Regions from separate parts of the Janthinobacterium sp. Mn2066 genome, predicted to be linked through region 1. Evidence: riboswitches for the same ligand, from Rfam matches in the RefSeq annotation. Region 1 holds a riboswitch; the other holds the start of a gene.

Region 1 (4,216 bases):
TGGGTTTTACTACCACGCCGCTAGAATTGATTTCCTTTGTCCTGGCGATCGCCACCGTTGGACTCAATATCCGCCAGAATCACTGGGCCTGGCTGTTGGGGATTATTTCCTCGGGCGCTTACGGCTTTGTCTTTTTCGATTCGCGTTTGTATGGCGACATGGTCTTGCAACTGGTGTTTATCAGCGTTTCGTTCTGGGGCTGGTACCAATGGCTGCACCCGGACAATGGCGCACCCGTGCTGCCCGTCACCGTGCTGACATGGCGCGGCTGGCTGGCCAGCATCGTCGCCTGGGCCATCGGCTTTGCGCTGATCGCCTGGCTGCTGACCTCGACCGACACGGACGTGCCCAATGCCGATGGTTTCCTGACGGCCGGCAGCCTGGTGGGGCAATTCCTGCTGTCGCGCAAGAAGCTGGGAAACTGGATCGTCTGGATCGTGGTCGATATCCTGTACGTGGCCCTGTACCTCCATAAGGGCTTGCCGCTGACGGCCGTGCTGTATGGCATTTTTGTGCTGATGGCGGCGGCCGGCTGGCGGGCCTGGAAAAATTCTGCGCCGGCCGCGCCCGACGCGATGGTCTTGAAGTGAGCGGCTTGACCAGCCCGCCGCCGCTGCGCGTGGCCATACTGGGCGCCGAATCATCGGGCAAATCGACCCTGGCGGCCGCGCTGGCGGCGCATTTTCACACTGTCTGGGTGCCGGAATATTTACGCGAATTCGTCGAGACGCGGGGCAGGGTACCGCTCGCCGATGACCAGTTTTTGATTGCCAGCACGCAGCTGGCGCGCGAAGACGAGGCGATGGCGGCCGCGCGCGATGTACTGATTTGCGACACCACGCCCCTGATCACGGTGATTTACAGCCGGCATTATTTTGCTGGCGAAGACGCCGCGCTGGCGGCGCTGGCACAGGCTGCCCGCTACGATGTGACTCTGGTCACGGCGCCCGATACGCCGTGGGTACCGGATGGCTTGCAGCGCGAGTCGGAAGCCGTGCGCCAGTTGATCTACCGCAATTTACTGGCGGAGCTGGCTGAACGCCAGATTCCTTACCAGTTGCTGCAAGGCTCGCTTGATCAGCGCATGGCAATCGCCATGCCGCTGATCGACGCTGCGCTGGCAGCACGCTAATCTGTTTTAAAAGTCGAACTGGGCCGATACGCGCAAGGTGCGGCTGGCGCCCGGGAACAGGTAGCCGCCTGCCTGCGGCGTCACGTCGCGCCAGTAAAACTTGTCGAACACATTGTTGACGGTGGCGCGCACGATGGCGGGCGTGCCGGCAATCTGCGTGGCGTAGGCGGCGCCCAGATTGAACACGTTATACGAAGGCACGAAGACGGTATTGCCAGAGTCGAAGGCTTTCTTGCCGGCATATTCCCAGCTGCCGTTGACGGACAGGCCCGCCACTTGCCGCACCGTATAGTCGGCGTGGACTGTCGTCTTGAAGGCGGGCACATTGGCGACGCGCTTGCCGTCCAGGTCCGTGCTGCCCGTGCCTGATTGCTGGCTGTTCAGCAAGGTGGCCGATGCGCTCAGGCGCAGGTCGCTTGAAGCCTTGCCCTGGGCCGATAATTCCAGGCCACGGTGCTGGGCCTGGCCGGCGCGCACAAAGTAATTGTCGGCGTTGACAAACTCCAGGCCCTTGCGGATCTGGAACAGGCTGGCGGCCAGCATGAAGTCCGGTGTCAGGTCGGCTTTCACGCCGAACTCGACCTGCGTCGATCGGCTCGGGGATAATTCCACGTTGGGCAAGGCCGTGTAGATGCTGGAGACACCCCCATGTTCCATGCCTTGCGAGTAGGCGCCATACACGGCCACGTTGTCCAGCGGGTTGTAGACCAGCGCCGCATTGGGCAACAGGAAACTGTGTTTGGAGCGCACTTCCGCGTCGGCAGGATCGGCCGCCAGGATGTACTGGTAGCCATCGACACTGATATGGCGCAAGCCGGCGTGCAGTTTCCAGTTGCTTGCCAGGCTGACGATGTCTTGCACGAAGACCGAGTTTTCCTGGTCCTTGCGCACCAGGCGCACGGGGCCCGTCACGCCTGGCGAGGAGGGCACGATCACCGGATGGTAGATATTGCTGATACCCGTTTCATCGTACACATAGTTGCCGGCGCTATCCTTGCGGTGGAAGGTCGAGATACCGGCCGTGAATTCGTGGCGCAGGCTGCCGGTGGCAAATTTGCCCTGGAGCATGGCTTGCGCGCTCAGCGGTTTCTTGGTCTCGCCCAGGCTGCGGTAATCCCAGACCGAAAAGTCGCCATTGTTGCAAAACACGGGGGCGTCGCCCGCCGGGCTGCAGCCATACGGATAAGCCGTGTAGTCGTCGCGCTTGAACGAATGCTGGTTGGCGCTTAATGTCGCGTGCCAGTCGTCACTGAAGGCGTACTGGAAGCGCAGGCCGAGATTGGCGGTGACGGTTTCCACCGGATGCGTCCATGGCTGCTGGTTGAGCATGGTGTCGGCGCTGACATGCGAGGGCAGGCTGCCGTTGCCGAGCAGCTGGAAACCGGGCGCCGTCACTTGCGCCTTGTCCTGGTAGTCGGCGTCCAGTTGCAGCAAGGCTTGCGGCGAAATCTGCCAGTCGAAGGCGCCCGAAATGAACTTGCGGTTGCCATCGGCGCCCTTGATGTACGAGCGCAGGCGTTCGGCCGCCAGGTTGATGCGGTAGCCGAAACGCGGGTCGTCCAGGCGGCCACCCAGGTCGAGCGCGCCATACAGGGTGCCCCGTTCACGTTCTTCCACGGTGACCGTGCGCAGCGGCGTGGCGGTGGGGCGCTTGACGATGTAGTCGATCACGCCACCCGGCGCGGCCATGCCCGCCTGCAAGCCAGCCAGGCCTTTCAGCACTTCGATGCGTTCCTTGTTTTCCAGCGGAATTTGCGTGTCGCCGGGAATCGCCACGCCATCCTTGCGGTAGCTGGAGTTGTTATCGAGGGTAAAGCCGCGGATCGAAAATTGCTCGGCATAGCCGACGGCGTTGTAGGAATCGTTGATGCTGGCGTCCAGCTTGACGGCGTCGCTGGTATTGCGGATCTGCAAGTCCTGCAGGTCTTTTTGCGAAATGACGGTCACGCTGGCCGGTGTTTGCAGCAGCGGCGCATCGCTAAAACCGCCGACGGCGGCGCGCCTGTCGGCCGGCGCCTTGCTGGCCGTGACGACCACTTCGGCCATGTTTTGCGGATCGCTGGCGGCGTTGTCATTATCGGCGGCCAATGCGGGCGCGGCAAACGCGTGCAGGATGGCCAGGGTCAGGACGGAAACAGATACGTTTAAAGATGAGTTCGGTGTAGGCATTGATGGCTCGTGGTGCGGCAAGACTGCTTGTTCGGCTGGCGCCAACGCGGGAGCTATCAAAGGAGGGAGGTACTTTGCGCTTTCCTTCGCTGGCATTATCCAGATCAGGTACGAAGGGTATCTCTCACCCGGAAAACGTTGATACGGTTTCCAGGACCCCTAGCGAAGTGACAGCTTAGCATGAAGCAGGGCAGGCTGTCCCCCTGGCTGACGGTTTTACAACAGATGCCATGCACGAGGTAGCGCTTGAGATTTTCAGGCGCGCAGTGGAAAATGCAGCGCAGATGATGTCCGATTGACCCTGCAACCGAAGGAAAACGCATGACTGCCCTCCCGCTCGAAGAATCCGATTTACCGGCCACGGCGCTGGACATGCACCGGGCGATTGGCGCCCTGGTCGCCAGCCTGCAGGCGCTGGACCTGAACAGCCAGCGCTTCGAGGCCTGCACCGACCCGGAATTGCGCCGCGTGCTCGCGCATGCCGGCGATACCAGCCGCAAGGAAGCATCCATGCTGCTCGAATGGATGCGCCGCCGCGACGCGCGCCTGGACAAGGAAATGAAGGAAGCCTTGTTCAAGGCCGGTCCGATCGTTGCGCAATATCACTACGACGAGAAGATATAAATCAGACGAGTAACTAATGGTTTGATGCCCTGGCGTACCATGCGCCACTGGCGCGCCGGCTCGCGTAAACTACGCCCCTGTTCCATTTAACATTTTTTTCAGGGGTTTTATGAAGTCTTTGCCATACCGAGAAGGCAGCTGGTTTGCCGTGCCCTTGACGGGCGGCGGTTATGCCGTCGGCGTGGTGGCGCGCACGGCGCCGGCCGGCCGCATCATGCTGGCGTATATGTTCGGGCCCAAACGCGATGTGCTGCCCTCGCTGGCCGAACTGGAGCAATTATTGCCGTCGCA
Region 2 (4,216 bases), on a different contig from region 1:
TGGTCGATGAGCGCACGGCGGAATTGCGCGCCAGCGAAGCGCGCTTCCAGCGCTTTACGGAATTGTCGTCGGACTGGTACTGGGAGCAGGATGCGCAAGGCAAGCTGATACGTTTTTCCGGTCCCGTGGCCGAGATGCTGGGCATCGGCAGCGCCGAGGAGCCGCAGCGCTGGAACGCCGATGAGCGGGCTATGCTCGACGCCAAGATCGCTGCGCGCGAGCCGTTTCTCGACTTTATCTACAGCCGCAGCAACCCTGACGGCAGCATGCAGTACCTGCAGGTCAGCGGCGAGCCGATGTTTGACAATGGCAGCCGCTTCATCGGCTACCGCGGCATCGGCCTCGACGTCAGCGAGCGCCTGCGCCTGCGGCCAGCCTGATGTAGACTGTGCCTTGTCTGTATTGATTAACAAGGAGTGATCATGGCTGAAAAATCGCCTCCCAAATACTGGTTCCCCGCCAAGAGCTACGGCATGGGCTGGGGCTTGCCCATCGCCTGGCAGGGCTGGCTGGTGTTCCTGGCGGCGCTGCTGCTGTTCGCCTGCGGCGCCTTTCTGTTTCCGCCACAGGAATCGCTGGTGGCTTACATCGTGTATGAAGTGGCCGTCTTTGCGCTGTTGATCGGTATTTGCGCGCGCAAGGGCGAACCGACGCGCTGGCAATGGGGCAAGAAGAAATAGCCCTCACTTTGTTTGAAAGACGCTGTAGTTACAGCGTATAATTGCTCCGCTGCCGCAAGGCGGCAAACGCTAGGGGTCCTGCCTTTACTGTGGAAACACGGTGAAGCGCGGGTGAGAAATACCCTCCGAACCTGATCTGGATAATGCCAGCGAAGGGAAGCTTTAGGATGCTGCACACCCGCCCATTGTTTGATGGATTGAGCGCGCGCTGTGTGCATCCGAACCTCCTTAGCTGGCTCCAGGCTTTCAACAGTCTAGCCAAGGAGCCAAAAATGAACGCCAATCCGAAATTCCTTTCCGCCACCGCTACGGTGGACCAGGCCGCCATCGCGCCGCTGCCCAATTCACGCAAGATCTACGTCCAAGGCAGCCGTCCCGATATCCGCGTGCCGATGCGCGAAATCAGCCAGTCCGATACGGAGGCGTCGTTCGGCGGCGAGAAAAACCCGCCGATCTACGTCTACGACACCTCCGGCCCGTACACCGATCCGGAGGTGCAGATCGATATCCGCTCGGGCCTGGATACGCCGCGCCTGCCGTGGATACTCGAACGCGCCGACACGGAAGAATTGCCTGGTCCGACCTCCGACTACGGCATCGCGCGCCTGGCCGACCCCAAGCTGGCCGAGCTGCGCTTCAACCTGCACCGTAAGCCGCGCCGCGCCAAGTCCGGCGCCAATGTCACGCAGATGCACTATGCGCGCCAGGGCATCATCACGCCGGAAATGGAGTTCGTCGCCATCCGCGAAAACATGCGCCGCCAGGAGTATCTGCGCGAGCTGCGCGCGTCCGGCGCCATGGGCGAGCGCCTGGCCGACCTGATGGGTCGCCAGCATCCGGGCCAGTCGTTCGGCGCCAGCATCCCGGCCGAGATCACGCCCGAATTCGTGCGCGAGGAAATCGCCCGCGGCCGCGCCATCATCCCCGCCAATATCAACCATCCGGAAGTCGAGCCGATGATCATCGGCCGCAATTTCCTGGTCAAGATCAATGCCAATATCGGCAATTCGGCCGTCACTTCATCGATCGGCGAAGAGGTGGAAAAAATGACCTGGGCGATACGCTGGGGCGGCGACAATGTGATGGACCTGTCGACCGGTAAACATATCCACGAAACGCGCGAATGGATCATCCGTAACAGCCCCGTGCCGATCGGCACCGTGCCGATTTACCAGGCGCTGGAAAAAGTCAACGGCAAGGCCGAAGACCTGACCTGGGAAATCTTCCGCGACACCCTGATCGAACAGGCCGAGCAGGGCGTCGATTACTTCACCATCCACGCCGGCGTGCTGCTGCGCTATGTGCCGATGACGGCCAAGCGCCTGACGGGCATCGTTTCGCGCGGCGGCTCGATCATGGCCAAGTGGTGCCTGGCGCATCACCAGGAATCGTTCTTGTACACGCACTTCGAAGAGATTTGCGAAATCATGAAGGCGTACGACGTGTCGTTTTCGCTGGGCGACGGCTTGCGCCCCGGTTCCATCTACGACGCCAACGACGAAGCGCAACTCGGTGAATTGAAAACCCTGGGCGAGCTGACGCAGATCGCCTGGAAGCACGACGTGCAAGTGATGATCGAAGGCCCTGGCCACGTGCCCATGCAGCTGATCAAGGAAAACATGGACTTGCAGCTGGAGCAGTGCGGCGAAGCGCCGTTCTACACCCTGGGGCCGTTGACTACCGATATCGCGCCCGGCTATGACCACATCACGTCCGGCATCGGCGCGGCCATGATAGGCTGGTACGGCACGGCCATGCTGTGCTACGTGACGCCGAAGGAACACCTGGGCTTGCCGAACAAGGCCGATGTCAAGGACGGCATCATCACGTACAAGATTGCGGCGCATGCGGCCGACCTGGCGAAAGGCCATCCGGGCGCGCAAATCCGCGACAACGCCCTGTCGAAGGCGCGCTTTGAATTCCGCTGGGACGACCAGTTCAATATCGGCCTGGACCCGGACAAGGCGCGCGAATTCCACGACGAAACCCTGCCCAAGGATTCCGCCAAGGTAGCGCATTTCTGCTCCATGTGCGGCCCGCATTTCTGTTCGATGAAGATCACCCAGGAAGTGCGCGAATACGCAGCCGGCATCGGCATTTCGGACGATGCGGCGCTCAAGCAAGGCATGGAGGTGAAAGCCATCGAATTCGTCAGGAACGGCGCCGAGCTGTATCGCAAGGTCTGAGGCAGGCGATGGCAATGATACAGATCGTCTTGAACGGCGCACCGCACCAGGTGCCGCCGGGGCAAACCCTGGAGCAGCTGATCGCTGCGCTATCGCTGGAAAACCAGGCGCTGGCGCTGGCCGTCAACCGCAGCGTGGCGCCGCGCCGCACGTGGCCGGACACGGTCTTGCAGGCGCAGGACCAGGTGGAAATCGTCCGTGCCATCGGTGGCGGCTGAAAGGATAAGGAAAACACATGAATACGGAAACACAGAACGACCTGCTGACCATCGCAGGAAAACAGTATCAATCGCGCTTGCTGGTCGGCAGCGGCAAATACCGCGACTTGCCGCAGACGCGCGAGGCGACCGATGCGGCGGAAGCGCAAATCATCACGGTGGCGATACGCCGCGTGAATATCGGCCAGGACCCGCACGCGCCCAGCCTGCTCGACTTCGTGCCGCCCGACCGCTACACGATCCTGCCCAATACGGCCGGCTGCTATACGGCCAAGGACGCCGTGTATACGCTGCAACTGGCGCGCGAGCTGCTGGGCGGGCGCAATCTGGTCAAGCTGGAAGTGCTGGGCGATGAAAAGACCCTGTTCCCGCACATGCCGGAAACCCTGGTCGCGGCCGAAGCGCTGGTCAAGGATGGTTTTGACGTGATGGTGTACTGCAGCGATGACCCGATCCAGGCAAAAATCCTGGAAGACATCGGCTGCGTGGCCGTGATGCCGCTGGCTTCCCTGATCGGCTCGGGCATGGGCATCTTGAATCCGTGGAACCTGTCGCTGATCATCGAGCAGGCGAAGGTGCCGGTGCTGGTGGACGCGGGTGTGGGCACGGCGTCGGATGCGGCGATTGCGATGGAACTCGGTTGCGATGGCGTGCTGATGAACACGGCCATTGCCGGCGCGCGCGACCCCGTGCGCATGGCCCGCGCCATGAAACTGGCCGTGCGGGCCGGGCGCGAAGCATTCCTGGCGGGACGGATGCCAAGGAAATTTGCTGCGTCGCCGTCGTCGCCGATGGCCGGCCGCCTGGCGTGATGGCGGCTAGCCGCCAGACGGTGCTGGTGTTTGCCGGCGTCGACCCTTCGGGCGGCGCCGGCATCGCCGCCGATATCCTGGCCATTTCGGCGCAGGGGGGGCATGCGCTACCCGTGATCACGGCCCTGACGGTGCAGGACAATGACCGCGTGTATGGCGTCGAACCGGTGGCGCCCGAGCTGCTGCGGCGCCAGGCGCAGGTCTTGATCGACAAGATGGCCATCCACGCGGTGAAGATCGGCATCCCCGGCAGCGCGGCCAACGCGCGCGTCATCGCCGAACTGATAACACAGCTGCGCCAGCGCCAGCCGGGCTTGGCC

Evidence for each region. Region 1 has a riboswitch for thiamine pyrophosphate ahead of ACL9RI_RS08985 (TonB-dependent siderophore receptor). Riboswitches for the same ligand answer to the same signal wherever they lie in the genome.
Region 2: linked by a shared signal. The riboswitch ahead of thiC (phosphomethylpyrimidine synthase ThiC) and the one ahead of ACL9RI_RS08985 (TonB-dependent siderophore receptor) in region 1 are both predicted to bind thiamine pyrophosphate.

Annotation. Positions count from the first base shown of each region.
Region 1 is NZ_JBMOUF010000004.1:98,926-103,141, reverse strand. It holds gene pnuC (nicotinamide riboside transporter PnuC) at 1-590, shown strand, start outside; gene ACL9RI_RS08990 (AAA family ATPase) at 596-1,132, shown strand; gene ACL9RI_RS08985 (TonB-dependent siderophore receptor) at 1,139-3,301, opposite strand; TPP riboswitch at 3,366-3,472, opposite strand; gene ACL9RI_RS08980 (hypothetical protein) at 3,623-3,925, shown strand; gene ACL9RI_RS08975 (Imm26 family immunity protein) at 4,035-4,216, shown strand, end outside.
Region 2 is NZ_JBMOUF010000010.1:144,855-149,070, reverse strand. It holds gene ACL9RI_RS20100 (response regulator) at 1-380, shown strand, start outside; gene ACL9RI_RS20095 (hypothetical protein) at 423-680, shown strand; TPP riboswitch at 742-855, shown strand; gene thiC (phosphomethylpyrimidine synthase ThiC) at 953-2,866, shown strand; gene thiS (sulfur carrier protein ThiS) at 2,881-3,084, shown strand; gene ACL9RI_RS20080 (thiazole synthase) at 3,102-3,896, shown strand; gene thiD (bifunctional hydroxymethylpyrimidine kinase/phosphomethylpyrimidine kinase) at 3,896-4,216, shown strand, end outside.